One region of the Modestobacter sp. VKM Ac-2978 genome, then DNA from elsewhere that is predicted to be linked to it. Evidence: predicted binding sites of a transcription regulator. Region 1 holds the regulator's gene; the other holds the start of a gene.
What was found. The regulator LexA, encoded in region 1, represses DNA repair genes until DNA is damaged. The targets are predictions, from matches to a motif close to TCGAACANNTGTTCGA.
Positions count from the first base shown of each region.

Region 1 (7,274 bases):
GCGTAGAGGACCAGCAGGGTCGTGGTGATCGTGGAGAACAGGTTCGACGTGCCGGTGCAGGCGACGATCCGGCGGAGCAGCGGCTGGTGGACGACGAAGGACAGCCCCTCGCCGATCTCGGCGCGCAGCGACCGCCGCCCGGCCCGGTCGGGAACGGTGTCCGGGCGCTGGATCCGCCCGATGAAGAACGCCGAGAGCAGGAAGGACGCCGCGTCGACGGCGATCAGCAGGGGGGCGCCCAGCACCCGCAGCAGCACGCCCGTGATGCCCGGCCCGGCCACCTGGGCGACGGCCCGGCTGGCCTCCAGCTTGCCGTTGCCGTCGACCAGCTGGTCGCGGTCGACCAGGGCGGGCAGGTAGCTCTGGTAGGCGACGTCGAAGAAGACGGTCGCCGTGCCGGTCGCCGCCGCGACGACGAACAGCTGCCCGAGGGTGAGGGCGTCGAGGAGGTACGCGATCGGCAGGGTCGCCAGCACCGCCGCGCGCACCAGGTCGGCGGTGACCAGCACCCGACGGCGCCGCCAGCGGTCGACCCAGGCACCGGCCGGGAGCCCGATGAGCAGGAAGGCGGCGGTCTCGAGTGCCGTCAGGACGCCCATCTCCAGCGGCGTCGCCTCCAGCAGCGAGACCGCCAGCACCGGCAGGGCCAGCAGGGTCACCTGGGTGCCCACCTGGCTGACCGTCTCAGCGGCCCACAGCTGACGGAAGTCGTGGTGCCGCAGCAGGCTCCGGTCGCGGGTCACCGGCGCAGCCTCCCGCCACTGATCGGGGGAAGTCAATCACTGAGCCGTGTCGACGTCCTAGGCTGCCGGGATGGACGAGCCGGAGGCCGGTGCGGGCGAGGCGGTGGCCGGTGCGGGGGCGCGGCGGTTCGTCGGGGAGCGCCGGCCGGCCACCGACGCCGAGGCGCGCGCCCTCGCCTCCGCCGTCCGGCTGCGGATCCTGCGGCTGTGCCTGGACGAGGCGCTGACCAACAAGGAGCTCGCCGCGCGGCTGGGCCGCAACCCGGCGACCGTGCTGCACCACGTCCGCACCCTCGTCGACACCGGCTTCCTGGTCGCCGAGAGCGCGCGGCGGGGCGCCCGGGGCGCCCGGGAGGTGCCCTACCGGGCGACCGGGAAGAGCTGGCTGATGGACGGCGCCGGCGCCTCGGGCGCTGCCCGGGACGCCGCGCTCGCCGCCTTCCTCGAGGAGGTCGCCGCGGTGGGGGAGAGCCACCTGGAGAGCACCCGGTTGGGCCTGCGGCTGGGTGCGGCGGACCTGGCCGAGTTCCGCGAACGGCTGCACCGGTTGCTGGACGAGTACGCCACCCGGCCGGCGGACCCCGGGGCGGAGCGCTGGTCGCTGTACCTCGGGATGCATCCGGAGGTCCGAGGTGTTGTACCGGGCGATGACAACAGGTGATGTGACAAGTCGGTCGCCCCAGGACCAGGGGCATGCCACGCTGGAGACGATGACGACAGCCCAGAACCGCGCGATCCTCGACGAGGCCGAAGCCCGTGTCGACAAGGCGCGCGCCAGCATGCCCGACACCAAGCCGGCACCGGCCGGTCAGTGGGACGCCGCCGACGACACCACCGGCTCCTACGTCAAGGAGGAGCGCGGCGCACTCCGTCGGGTCGCGGGGCTCGGCACCGAGCTCACCGACGTCACCGAGGTCGAGTACCGCCAGCTCCGCCTGGAGCGGGTCGTCCTGGTCGGCGTCTGGACCGAGGGGACGGCGGCCGACGCGCAGCGTTCGCTGACCGAGCTCGCCGCGCTCGCCGAGACCGCCGGTTCCCAGGTGCTCGACGCGCTGATGCAGCGCCGGGACAAGCCGGACCCGGCCACCTACGTCGGCTCGGGCAAGGCCGCCGAGCTGCGCGAGGTCGTCGCCGCCACCGGCGCGGACACCGTGATCTGCGACGGGGAGCTGGCCCCCGGCCAGCTCAACCAGCTGGAGAAGGTGCTCAAGGTCAAGGTGGTCGACCGGACCGCCCTGATCCTGGACATCTTCGCCCAGCACGCCACCAGCCGGGAGGGCAAGGCCCAGGTCGAGCTGGCCCAGATGCAGTACATGCTGCCCCGGCTGCGTGGCTGGGGTGAGTCGCTGAGCCGGCAGGCCGGTGGTCGGGTCGCCGGCGGTGGCGGCATCGGCACCCGTGGTCCGGGTGAGACCAAGATCGAGACCGACCGCCGCCGGATCCGCTCCCGGGTGAGCAAGCTCCGCAAGGAGATCGCCGGGATGGCGACCGCCCGGACGACGCAGCGCAACTCCCGCGACCGCAACGCGACGCCGAGCGTGGCGATCGCCGGCTACACGAACGCCGGCAAGTCCAGCCTGCTCAACCAGCTCACCGGGGCCGGCGTGCTGGTCCAGGACGCGCTGTTCGCCACCCTGGACCCGACGGTCCGTCGCGCGCAGACGCCCGAGGGGCGCGAGTACACGATGACCGACACCGTCGGCTTCGTGCGCCACCTGCCGCACCAGCTGGTCGACGCGTTCCGCTCCACGCTGGAGGAGGTGGCCGACGCCGATCTGCTCGTGCACGTCGTCGACGGTTCCGACTCCGACCCGCTGGGCCAGATCGACGCCGTGCACACGGTGCTCAACGAGATCGACGCGTCCGCCGTCCCGGAGCTGATCGTCGTCAACAAGGTCGACGCGATGACCGAGGAGGACATGCTGGCGCTGCGCCAGGCGCTCCCCGGGGCGATGTGGGTCTCGGCCCGGACCGGCGAGGGCATCGAGGCGCTGCGCGACGTGATCGCCCAGCGGCTGCCGCACCCGCACATCGACGTCGAGGTGCTGGTGCCCTACGACCGGGGTGACCTGGTCGCCCGGGTGCACCGGGACGGCGAGGTCGTCGAGGAGGCGCACGAGGCCACCGGGACCCGGCTGACCGCGCGCGTCAACGCCGGCCTGGCCGCCCAGCTCGACGATTTCACCGCGCCGGCCACCGAGGACTGACGGAGGGCCCCGCTGCCGCTCGCACGTTCGTGCCGGGCTCCGGCAGCGGGGCGAGCGGACAGCCCGGCGGATCACGACCAGGTCACGGCCCCGGTACCGTGACGCGATGACCAGGGGAGCGGTGGACCGGACGGCGACCGCTGCCGATCGACCGGTCGCACCGGTGGTCGGGGTGGGCCGGCCGCCGTGGTGGCTGCTCGTCCTCGCCGCCCTCGTCACCGTCGCGGTCACCGTCAACCTGCTCAGCCGCGGGTGGCTGGAACGGATGGACCTGCGGGTCTCCGAGGTGACCAGTGTGTGGGCGCTGCGGGACTCGTGGGCCTACTGGCCGATCTGGGTCGTCACCCAGATCGGCGGGCGGGTGACGATCCTGGTGGTGCTGGCCGGGCTGGTCGGGTGGCTCGCCGTGCGGCAGCGGACGCTGGTGCCGCTGGTCCGGGTGGTCGTCGCGCTGGCCCTGCTCACCACCGTGGTCTACGCGTTCAAGTGGGGCACCGGTCGTACGGCCCCGGCCTTCCCCGGGTCGTTCTTCCACACGGACGGGGCCAGCTACCCCTCGGGGCACGTGGCGAACGCCGTCCTCATGTGGGGGGTGGCCCGATGGCAGGCCGTCGAGTTCGGCCTGCCCGCGGGCGTGCAGCGGGCCACCTGGCTGCTCAGCGTGCTGGGGCCGGTGGCGACGGGTGTGGCCATGGTGGCGCTGGACTTCCACTGGGTCACCGACGCGGTGGTCGGGCTCGCGGTCGGACTGCTGCTGTTGGGCGTGGTTCACGCACTGGACGCTGTCGCGATGTCACGCTGGGTTCGTGCCAGAGTCGGCCGATCCCAGGCGTAGCCGCGCCACCCGCCGCAGGACGACGGCCGGCGCCGTCCTCTGTGCGCCCGTCGGCCTGCTGGTCGCACTGCTGCCTGCCGGGTCGGCGACCGCCGACGACGGGACCGCTCCCTACGGCGAGCCGACCACCCGGTGCGAGATCACCGACCCGCGGCTCCCGGAGCTCTCCGGCCTGGCCGGCGCCGGGGAGTCGATGCTCGCGATGAACGACGGCGGCGACCGCGCCGAGGTGCTGGTGCTCGACGGAGCCTGTGCGGTGGGCGAGGTGCGCACGGCGGAGGTCGACCCGTACGACCCCGAGGACCTCGCCCTCGCCGCCGACGGGACCATCTGGCTCGCCGACATCGGGGACAACGCGCAGAGCCGGGAGACGGTGGCGCTGATCGGTCTGCGCCCCGACGGGACCACCGTGCTGACCAGGCTCACCTACCCCGACGGTCCGCACGACGCGGAGGCCCTCCTGCTCGCGCCCGACGGCACCCCGTACCTGGTGACCAAGGAGGTGTTGGGCGCCAGCTCCGTGTACCGCCCGGATGCGCCCCTCGGCGACGGAGCCACCGTGCCGATGAGCAAGGTGGCGGCGCTCGGGTTCACGTTGACCGGCACACCGGGCGGCCCGGTGGGCCGGGCCGGCCAGCTGCTGGTCACCGGTGGCGCCGTGTCGTCGGACGGCTCGCGGATCGCCTTGCGGACCTACACCGACGCCTATGTCTGGCCGTTGAGCGGCTCCGACGTCGCCGGGGCGTTGGCCGGGCCCCCGGTGCGGGTGGCGTTGCCGGAGGCCCCCCAGGGCGAGGCCATCGCCTTCGCGGCGAACGACCGGGACCTGCTCGTCGCCGGCGAGGGACTCCCTGCGGTGGTCACCCAGGTGCCGGCCACCGGTGACCTGGCGGGGACGGCCCCGGCGGAGCCAACCGAGGCCGCCGCCGGGTCGCTGGCGACCGCCGGTGGGGTCGAGCCGCTGACCGCCGGTCTCATCGCCGCGGCCGTGGCCACCGTGCTCGTGTGGGTCGGCGGCAAGCTCCGGCGGAACCCGGCCTGAGCACGGCTCCCGTGCCCGAGGTCAGACCCGGCGCAGGACGGTGACGACCCGGCCGAGGACCGTGGCGTCGTCACCCGGGATGGGCTCGTACGCGGCGTTGTGCGGCATCAGCCACACGTGCCCGTCGCGCCGCTTGTAGGTCTTCACCGTCGCCTCGCCGTCGATCATCGCGGCGACGATCTCGCCGTTCTCCGCGGTCGGCTGCTGCCGGACGACGACCCAGTCACCGTCGCAGATCGCCGCGTCGACCATCGAGTCACCCGCGACCTTCAGCATGAACAGGGTGCCCTCGCCGACCAGCTCGCGGGGGAGGGGGAAGACGTCCTCGACCGCCTGCTCGGCCAGCACCGGACCGCCGGCGGCGATCCGGCCGACCAGGGGCACGTACGTGGGTCGGGGGGCAGTGGCGTCGTCGACGCCACTGGCTGCACCGGAACCGGCCAGCGCCTCGGCCGTGGCCTCGTTCGTCGTCGCGGTGCTGTCGCCGGGGAGGCGCACGTCGAGTGCGCGCGGCCGGTTCGGATCACGGCGCAGCCAGCCCTTGCGCTGCAGCACCGACAACTGGTGGGCCACGGACGAGGCGGAGGAGAGACCGACCGCCTCACCGATCTCGCGGACCGAGGGCGGGTAGCCGCGGCGCTCGATCGAGTCACGGATGACCTCGAGCACCCGGCGCTGCCGCTGGGTCAGTCCGTCGCCGTCGGCGGCCCGGTCGGGGAACTCCCGCACCGCTGCTCCCGCCCCCGCCGCAGCCGTGGGCGCTGCGCCGTCGGCGGGTGCCGGGCTGGACGCTCCACGCCGCGAAGGGCTCTTGCCGCCGCGCGCCTTCGGGCCGTCGACCGCCATGTGTCCTCCTCGTCCGGCTGCCTCGGCAGCAGTTCCCGGTGGCGTCCTGCCGTACCGACGGCCGTGTCGCCACGGCGAGCCGGGACCGCGGACGCCGTCCTCGATCGCCTCGGAACCGTATCGCCTCAGGCCTCTCCGTTCAAACACCTGTTCGAAGAAGTCGCCGTGTCGGCGTGTTCCTGTCGGGGGTGTGCGGTAGACATCGCCCAGACGTTCCGTTCGAACGCCTGTTCGACCACCCGGTACCGCGAGACCTCTGGAGCACCCCGATGGCCAGTTCGCAGCTCGAGCTCCCCGTGGCCGCCCCGGCCTCGATGGCGGTCGTGCTCCCGTTCCCGGGGGCGCGCCAGGTGGCGCACTCGCCCGGGTCCGTGGTGCGCGGTCGGCCTGCACCCCTGCCCCGGGCGGTTCGCCCTGCGGCGGCCCTGTGGGGTCCCGGGCATCCCGACGTGCGCCCTGGTCGGCGGGTCGGCGTTGCGGGCGGGGGCGCCGCCGGCTGCGCGAGGCGCACGGGAGGGGGCGGCGGTGGGGCCGCCTCGGGTAGACAGGCGCCGTTGCGGCTGACCCGGCGCGGGCGGCGAGTGGTCGCCGGGCTGTCCATCGCCTTCGGGGTGTCCGTCGCCGCGGCGACGTTCGCCGCCGAGTCCGGCGGCCCCGGCGGCGGCCTCGAGCTGGCCGGCTCGACGACGGTCGTCGTCCAGTCCGGGGACACCCTGTGGTCGATCGCCGGCGAGATCGCGCCGGAGGAGGACCGTCGCGCGGTCGTCGACGCGCTCCTGGACGTGAACGGCCTCTCCGACGTCGACCTCGTCCCCGGTCAGGTGCTCGAGCTGCCCTGACCGGCGGCGCACCGGTGTCCACCTCGGTGCGAAGGGCCCGACCGAGGCGCCGGTGGTTGTGGCGGGAGGGGCTCCGAGGGGCGCCCGGGTCAGATGCGGAAGACGACACGCTCGCCAGGGCTTGCACACCTGTAGGGGTGGTCGTACGGTTCCACCACAACATCTAGTAGTTACAGAGCTGTAAGCCATCCACAGTCGTTCCACACGTTGTCCCCGGCGCATCCACCGGATGTCCCCGGCCCAGTCCACAGCACGGCCATCGGGTCGGGGCCCGGTCACGGTGTCACGACGCCGCGGCGAGACCCTGCGCGACACCTCGGGAAGGAGGAGATCGACATGCGTTGTCCCTTCTGCCACAACCCCGACAGCCGGGTCATCGACTCGCGGGAGACCGACGAGGGGGCGACCACCCGCCGTCGACGCTCCTGCCCGGGCTGTGGACGCCGCTTCACCACGGTGGAGGAGGCGGTCCTCGCCGTCGTCAAGCGCAGCGGCGTGAGCGAGCCCTTCGCCCGGGGCAAGGTCGTCGCCGGGGTGCGGCGGGCGTGCCAGGGGCGGCCGGTCGACGAGCACCAACTGGCCCTGCTGGCCCAGCAGGTCGAGGACGCGGTACGCGCCACCGGCTGCGCCGAGATCCCCAGCCACGAGGTCGGCCTGGCCATCCTCGGCCCGCTGCGCGATCTCGACGAGGTCGCCTACCTCCGCTTCGCCAGCGTCTACCGCAGCTTCTCCTCGGTCGCCGACTTCGAGAAGGAGATCGCC
Region 1 covers NZ_JAPVBP010000005.1:61,904-69,177, forward strand. Annotated here, with positions in the region: gene O2W53_RS13560 (MFS transporter) at 1-743, opposite strand, end outside; gene O2W53_RS13565 (ArsR/SmtB family transcription factor) at 814-1,404, shown strand; gene hflX (GTPase HflX) at 1,454-2,950, shown strand; gene O2W53_RS13575 (phosphatase PAP2 family protein) at 3,057-3,785, shown strand; gene O2W53_RS13580 (hypothetical protein) at 3,757-4,827, shown strand; gene lexA (transcriptional repressor LexA) at 4,849-5,673, opposite strand; gene O2W53_RS13590 (LysM peptidoglycan-binding domain-containing protein) at 6,228-6,512, shown strand; gene nrdR (transcriptional regulator NrdR) at 6,849-7,274, shown strand, end outside.

Region 2 (7,274 bases), on a different contig from region 1:
GATTTCTGTCATGAATTCCGCCGAGTTCGGACAGTGAAGCGAGCGGAACGGCTCCACGCCCTGTCCGAGATGCTGCGCCGCAACGGCGCGCGAGGCTGCACCGCCGGGCGGCTGGCGACCGAGTTCGACGTGTCCGTGCGAACGGTCAAGAGAGACCTCGCTGCGCTGGAAAACAGCGGCGCGCCGATCTGGTCACGTCCCGGGCCCGGCGGTGGCTACGGATTGACCACAGGCGGGTCCCTGCCGCCCGTCAGTCTCTCCCCGGCCCAGGCGGTGGCGCTCCTGGCGGCTGTCTCCGCTGCACCCGACGCCCCCTACGGCGATCTGGCCTCAGCTGCGGTCCAGAAGATCGTGGATGTCCTCGATCCCAGGACCCGAGCGAAGGCCGACGAGCTGGCGCGCCGCGTCTGGGTCAACGCGCCACCCTCCAGATCGCGCGCTGTCACGTCAGCGCTCGAGGCGGCGATGGCCGAGCAACGAGTGATCCGGATCCGCTACACCTCGAGCGACGGCACCACGACCACCCGCGACGTCGAACCCGTGTTGTTCGCCTCCACGAACGGCCAGTGGCACCTGATCGGCTGGTGCCGGCTGCGCAACGCCATGCGGTGGTTCACCGTGTCCCGCATCAAGCAGGCCAGCACGACCACGATCGCCTGCGGCAGCCACACGATCGACGAGGTCGGGACACCCCCAGCGAACGCCAGACCCGTACACGGCCCCAGCGACTGATCTGTTCGATCAACGTGTCCGGTCAGGACGACTAGCGTGCCGGCATGGACAGCCAAGTCGGCGGGGTGTCGGTCCACCACGTCGAGCACGGGACCGGCCCGCCGCTCGTCGCGCTGCACGGTGCCGGCGTCGACCACCGGGAGATCGAGGCGGCGGTCGAGGCCGTCGTCCCGGACGTCGGACTGCGCCGCGTCTACCCGGACCTGCCCGGGATGGGGCGTTCGACGGCCGACGGCCTGACCAGCAACGACGACGTCGTCACGCTGCTCGCCGGCTTCGTCGAGCAGCTGGCCGGCGAACCGGTGCTGCTGCTCGGGCACTCCTACGGCGCCTACCTGGCCCGGGGTCTGGCGGCCCGCCGGCCGGACCTCGTGCGCGGCCTCGCGCTGGTGTGCCCGCTCGGCGAGCGGACCGGACAGGTGCCCGAGCACGAGGTGGTCCGCCAGGACGACGACGCCCATGACGAGCTCGCGCCGGAGCAGCGAGCGGAGTTCGACGAGTACTTCGTGGTCCGCACCCGGGCGACCGCCCGCCGCTACCGCGACCACGTCGTGCCGGGCACGACGCTGGTCGACGAAGCCGCGTTGGAGCGGGTCTTCGCGGGGTGGTCGATCGACCTGGGCGCGGGCGGCTACGACGGGCCCACGCTCATCGTCGCCGGCCGCCGCGACTCCACGGTCGGCTGGGCCGACGCGGTCGGGCTGCTGGGCGACCACCCGCACGCCACCCTGGCGGTAGTGGACGGCGCCGGCCACGCGCTGGTGCATGAGCGGCCCGAGGTCTTCGGCGCGCTGCTCCGCGAGTGGATCGACCGCGCCCGCCCGGACGTCAGTCCCTGACGGGGCACTGCAGGTTGATCGGGTTGCCGTCCGGGTCGGTCACGTGGGCCACCCGCATGCCCCACGCCATGTCCGTCGGCCCTCCGGTGACCGCGCCGCCGTGCGAGCGGACCGAGTCCAGGAGCGCGTCGACGTCGTCGACGCCGATGCCCAGCAGGGTCCGGTTGCCGGCGGGTGGCTCGGCCTCCCGGACGAGCCCCAGCACCGAGTCACCGATGCGCAGGCTGAGGAAGAACGGCGGGTCGCCGTCGTCCTCCGGCGGGGTCTGCTCGACCACGTGAGCGTTCAGTACTCCGACGTAGAAGTCCCTCAGGCGTTCCGGGTCAGCGGTGAGGATCATGGGCAGGATCGTGGGCATGGGGTCTCCTCCGGGGGTCGGTCGCCTCGCAGCACTGACTCCGGGATGGTGGGGAAGTCATCGGCCCGGCCGTCAGCGGGAGTTGAGCCGGGCCGCCTGGCGCGTCAGGTGGTCGCGCTCGGCTGCGTTGCCCGCCAGGGCGGCCGCCTCGGCGTAGAGCCGCGCCGCCGCCGTCCGGTCGCCGTCCTTCTCGTGCAGGTACGCCTGGACGGCGGCGAAGCGGGGGACCGAGGCGTCCACCGAGGCGAGCGCTGCCAGGCCGGCGCGCGGACCGTCCGCCTCGCCGACGGCGACCGCGCGGTTGAGCCGCACCACCGGGCTACCGGTCAGCCGGACCAGCTCGTCGTACCACTCCACGATCTGCACCCAGTCGGTCTCCGCGGCCGACCGCGCGTCGGCGTGCAGCGCCGCGATCGCGGCCTGGGCCTGGTACTCGCCCAGCCGGTCCCGAGCCAGGGCTGCCTGCAGCACCTGGACCCCCTCGCTGATCAGCGCGATGTCCCACCGGTCGCGGTCCTGCTCGGCGAGCGGCACCAGGCTGCCGTCGGGCGCGGTCCGGGCGGCCCGCCGCGCGTGGTGGAGCAGCATCAGGGCGAGCAGCCCCGCCACCTCCGGGTGGTCGACGGAGGCCGCGAGCTGCCGGGTGAGCCGGATCGCCTCCGCAGCCAGGTCGACATCCCCGGAGTAGCCCTCGTTGAACACCAGGTACAGCACGCGCAGCACGGTGGCGACGTCGCCGGGCTCGTTGAAGTGGACGTCGGACACGGTGCGCTTGGCCCGGCTGATCCGCTGCGCCATCGTCGCCTCGGGCACCAGGTAGGCCGCGGCGATCTGCCGCGTGGTCAGCCCGCCCACGGCGCGCAGCGTGAGCGCCACCGCCGACGCGGGCGTCAACGCCGGGTGGGCGCAGAGGAAGTACAGCTGCAGCGTGTCGTCCGCCGAGGGCACCGGCCCGGACGGCGGCTCGTCGGCGACGGTCTCCTCCCGGCGACGGCGGGTGGTCTCCGCCCGGGTCGCGTCGAGGAACCGGCGCCAGGCCACGGTGACCAGCCAGCCCGTCGGGTCCCGCGGTGGGGCGGCCGGCCAGCTGCGGACCGCCTCGATCAGCGCCTCCTGGACGGCGTCCTCGGCCGCCGCGAAGTCGGCTCCGCGACGGACGAGGACGCCGAGCACGCCCGGCACCAGGCTGCGCACCAGGACGTCGTCCACCGGTGGGGTCACTCGGTGATGGTGGGGGGCGCGCCCAGGAACGGGCGCAGCTCGAGCCACTCGTGGATCGGCCGGCCGCCCGCACCTGGCGCGGCCGACAGCTCGCCTGCCAGCTCGACGGCGCGCTGGTGGCTGTCGACGTCGATGACCATCCAGCCGGCGATGAGGTCCTTCGTCTCCGCGAACGGCCCGTCGGTCACCGGCGGGCGGCCCTCGCCGTCGTACCGGACCCACGACCCCTCGGGGGCCAGTGCCTGACCGTCGACGAACTCGCCGGTCTCCTCGAGCTTCGCCGCGAAGTCCTCCATGTACTGGATGTGGGCGGAGACCTCGTCGGGGGTCCACTGGTCCATCGGGACGTCGTTCACCGCAGCCGGGGCGCCGCGGTAGTGCTTGAGCAGCAGGTACTTGGCCATCGTGGTTCTCCTCGCTGGTGGTGCGGCCATCGTGGCCGCGGACACCCGGGAGACGGAACCGGTCGCGCGTTCTCGACATCGGACGTCGCTCAATGGCGGCGCTCTTGCCGTCGGCCGCTCATCGGGCAGCTGGGCACTGCTTTCTCGCGGCTTGTCAAGGTGCCTCGGACATCTGTGGACAAGCGTCTGACCTGGGGATTCGGGTTGAGCGGCATTCTCGTCCGCGGTAGTATTCGTACACACGTTCGAATGCTGCAGGAGGTGTCGTGAGCGAGTTGATGTCGGCTCTCGATGCCCTCGCGTCGGACGATCTGCACTCGTTCACGGACGGTCAGGTGCTGGACCGGACGGCGATGCTGGTGCAGCTGGTCAATCGCGCCTCGGCGGAGTTGACCCGCACGGTCCGGCGCGCGGAGACCACGCAGGCCGCGGAGCGCGACGGGTTGAAGTCGATGCGGTCGTGGCTGATCGGGCACGTGCGGCTGGCCCCGGCCGAGGCGTCGCGGGTCCTGCGGTCGGGTCGGGCGTTGGAGCACTTCCCGGCGCTGGCCGCTGGTTTCGCTGAGGGGTCGGTGACGGCGGCGCAGATGGACGTGGTCGCTGCTGCGGTGGGGGAGCGTGAGCGGGCCCGGGCTGCCGAGCAGGACGTCGACCTGGGCGCGTTCGATCGGGTGTGGGCGCAGGTGGCGGCCGAGTCGCCGCACCAGTCGCTGGTGGCCGCGGTGCAGGCCTTCGAGGACGCGCTGGACCCCGACGGCCCGGAGCCGGACCCGACGGAGGGGCGGCGGCTGACGATCGCCAAGCACGCCGATGGCAGCGTCACCGGCCGGTTCGACCTGGACGCTGTTGGTGGGGAGAAGGTGCAGGCGGCGATCGAGTCGATCGTGCAGGCCGACCGCCCCCAGGGCGATGAGCGGACCCGAGCTCAGCAGAACGCCGACGCGCTCGTGCAGCTGTGCGACAACCAGCTGGCCTCGGGCAGCCTGCCGATCCTGCGCACCGTGAAGCCGCACGTGGTGGTCGGCATCGACCTCGACGACCTGGTCGACCCCGCGACCGGCGCGGGTGCGGCGGAGCTGGGCTTCGGGGCGACGATCTCCGCCGCCCGGGCCCGCTACCTGGCCTGTGACGGCAGCATCTCCCGGATCGTGATGGGCTCCGACGGGGTCCCGCTGGACCTGGGGAGAGACCACCGGGTGGTCACCCCCGGGCTGCGCAAGGCGGTCGAGCGGCGGGACAAGTCCTGTGTGTTCGCCGGTTGCGGCGCCCCGAGCTGGTGGTGCGACGTCCACCACCTGGTCCACTGGCTGCACGGCGGCGAGACCTCGCTGCAGAACTCAGCGCTGTTGTGCGAACGCCACCACACCAAGGTCCATCACGGGTTCCGGGTCGAACGAGATCCCGGCGGGCGATGGCGTACCTGGCGACCCGACGGCACCGAGATCCTGATCGGACCGCTCCTGCACTGAACTGCCCGGCCCGGTGCTCAGTCGCGCCCGGGCCCCGGCATGCCGCCCGGGTCCCGGCATGCCGCTCGGGTCTCGGCAGCACCGAGCGATGTCCCGGCTGCTACACGGAGTGCGCGGTCGTCGGGTCGAGCGCCTGGCCACCACGGTGCGCTGCCTGAGGATCGGCCGCAGCAGCCCCGGCGATCGTGGAGAGCAGGGCCAGTGACTCGGCCGAGCGGGAACCCGGCTCTGCCTGGTAGACCACCAGCACCTGGTCCTCGGCGTCTGCGACGGAGAACTTGTCGTAGCGCAGCTCCAGGTCACCGACCTGCGGGTGCTGCATCCGGTACACGCCCCCGCCGGGGTGCCGGCGTACGTCGTGGCGGGCCCACAGCCGCCGGAACAGGTCGCTGCGCACCGACAGCTCGCCGACCAGCTCGGCCAGCCGCGGATCGTCGACGTCCGGGCCGGCTGCGCTCCGCAGCACGGCGACCAGGTCGACGGCGGTCGCCTCCAGCTCGGCCGGGGAGCCGAACCTGCCCGGCTCCAGGAGAACGGTCCGCAACAGGTTGGTGCCCGGGGTGAACAGCGGCGTCAGCGCCACGGCCAACCGGTTGGCCGCCAGCACGTCGAGGTGGCGGCCCTGCACGAAGGCGGGCGTGTGGTCCCACGACGCGATGAGCTGGGTGACGCTCGGTCGCACCCGCTCGGCACGGCGCTGCGCGCGCCGGCGGCGGGGTGCCGGGTCCGCCAGGTCGTGCAGGTGCGCGGTCGACGCGCCGTCCAGGCCCAGCGCCCGCGCCACCGCGTCGAGCACCTGCGCCGACGGGTGCCGGTCACGCCCCTGCTCCAAGCGTGTGTAGTACTCGGTGCTCACCCCGGCCAGCATCGCCAGTTCGTCACGGCGCAGCCCGGGCACGCGGCGGTGGTTGGTCACCACGACCCCGACGTCCTCTGGGCGTACCTGCTCTCGCCGGGCACGCAGGTACTCACCGATCAGGTTCTCCGCCACGCCCGAACGGTAGGTCGCCGCGCCACCCACCTGGCTGTCCCTGCCGGCACCCCCCTCACCGGGGGCCTGGTTGCCGGCGCACCGCCTCCCGACGCTGGGCGCATGACACGAACCTGGCTCATCACCGGGGTGAGCAGCGGCTTCGGCCGTCAGCTCACCGAACGGCTGCTCGCCCGCGGCGACCGCGTCGCCGGCACCGTCCGACGGCCGGACGCCGTCGCCGACCTCGTCGACACCCATCCCGACACCTTCGCCGTCCACCGCCTGGACCTCACCGAGACCGACCGCATCCGGTCGGTGGTGGACGCCGCACAGGCGCACTTCGGCCGGCTGGACGTCGTCGTGAGCAACGCCGGCTACGGACTGTTCGGCGCCGCCGAGGAGCTCAGCGACGACCAGGTCCGCCACCAGCTCGACACCAACCTGCTCGGCTCCATCCAGCTGATCCGCGCCGCGCTCCCGCACCTGCGTGCCGCCGGCGGCGGGCGGGTCCTCCAGCTGTCGTCGATGGCCGGCCAGGCCGCGTGGCCGGGCTCCTCGCTGTACAACGCCTCGAAGTGGGGCATCGAGGGCTTCTGCGAGGCGCTGGCCCCCGAGGTGGCGCCGTTCGGCATCGGCGTCACCATCGTCGAGCCTGGAGGTGCCCGCACCGACTTCGGGCACGGCGGGCTGCGCTTCGCCGACCCGCTCGACGCCTACGACGTCTCGCCAGCCGCGGCGGTCCGCACCTTCCGGGACGGCGGGCCACCCGGCGTCATCGGGGACCCGGCCCGGATGGCCGCCGCGATGATCGACAGCGTGGACCGGGACCCCGCCCCGCTCCGCCTCGTGCTCGGCAGCGACTCGTGGGTCGGGATGACCGCGGCACTCGAGGCCCGGCTGGACGCCGTCCGCGCGCAGCGGGCCACCGCCGCCGCCACCGACTCGTGACCGGAACGGTCGGCGCGAGGCTCCCCAGCGGAGGGCGCCCCGCGCCGCCCGGGCCGGCCGGGGAACGGCCCGGGCCCGGGCGCGGGTCACCAGGCGACGGCGCCGTGCCGGTCGGTGAAGGTGCCGGTCGGGCCGTCCGCGCCGATCGACGCCATCGCGACGATCGCGTCCGTGCCCTCGGTGACGGTCTGCGGGCCGGCGTGGCCGTTGAAGTCCGTCGCCGTGTAGCCCGGGTCCACGACGTTGATCCGCAGCTCCGGGAGGAACTGGGCGTAGACCGAGGTGAGCATGTTGACCGCCGCCTTGCTGGCCGAGTAGCCGAGCGAGGGG
Region 2 covers NZ_JAPVBP010000002.1:4,500-11,773, forward strand. Annotated here, with positions in the region: gene O2W53_RS03815 (helix-turn-helix transcriptional regulator) at 1-732, shown strand, start outside; gene O2W53_RS03820 (alpha/beta fold hydrolase) at 777-1,571, shown strand; gene O2W53_RS03825 (VOC family protein) at 1,561-1,929, opposite strand; gene O2W53_RS03830 (RNA polymerase sigma factor) at 2,002-3,150, opposite strand; gene O2W53_RS03835 (YciI family protein) at 3,147-3,554, opposite strand; gene O2W53_RS03840 (HNH endonuclease signature motif containing protein) at 3,821-5,023, shown strand; gene O2W53_RS03845 (helix-turn-helix domain-containing protein) at 5,124-6,014, opposite strand; gene O2W53_RS03850 (SDR family oxidoreductase) at 6,117-6,944, shown strand; gene O2W53_RS03855 (SDR family NAD(P)-dependent oxidoreductase) at 7,031-7,274, opposite strand, start outside.
Region 2: a site for LexA is predicted at 3,788-3,803, ahead of O2W53_RS03840 (HNH endonuclease signature motif containing protein). Genes of this name have one in related genera too.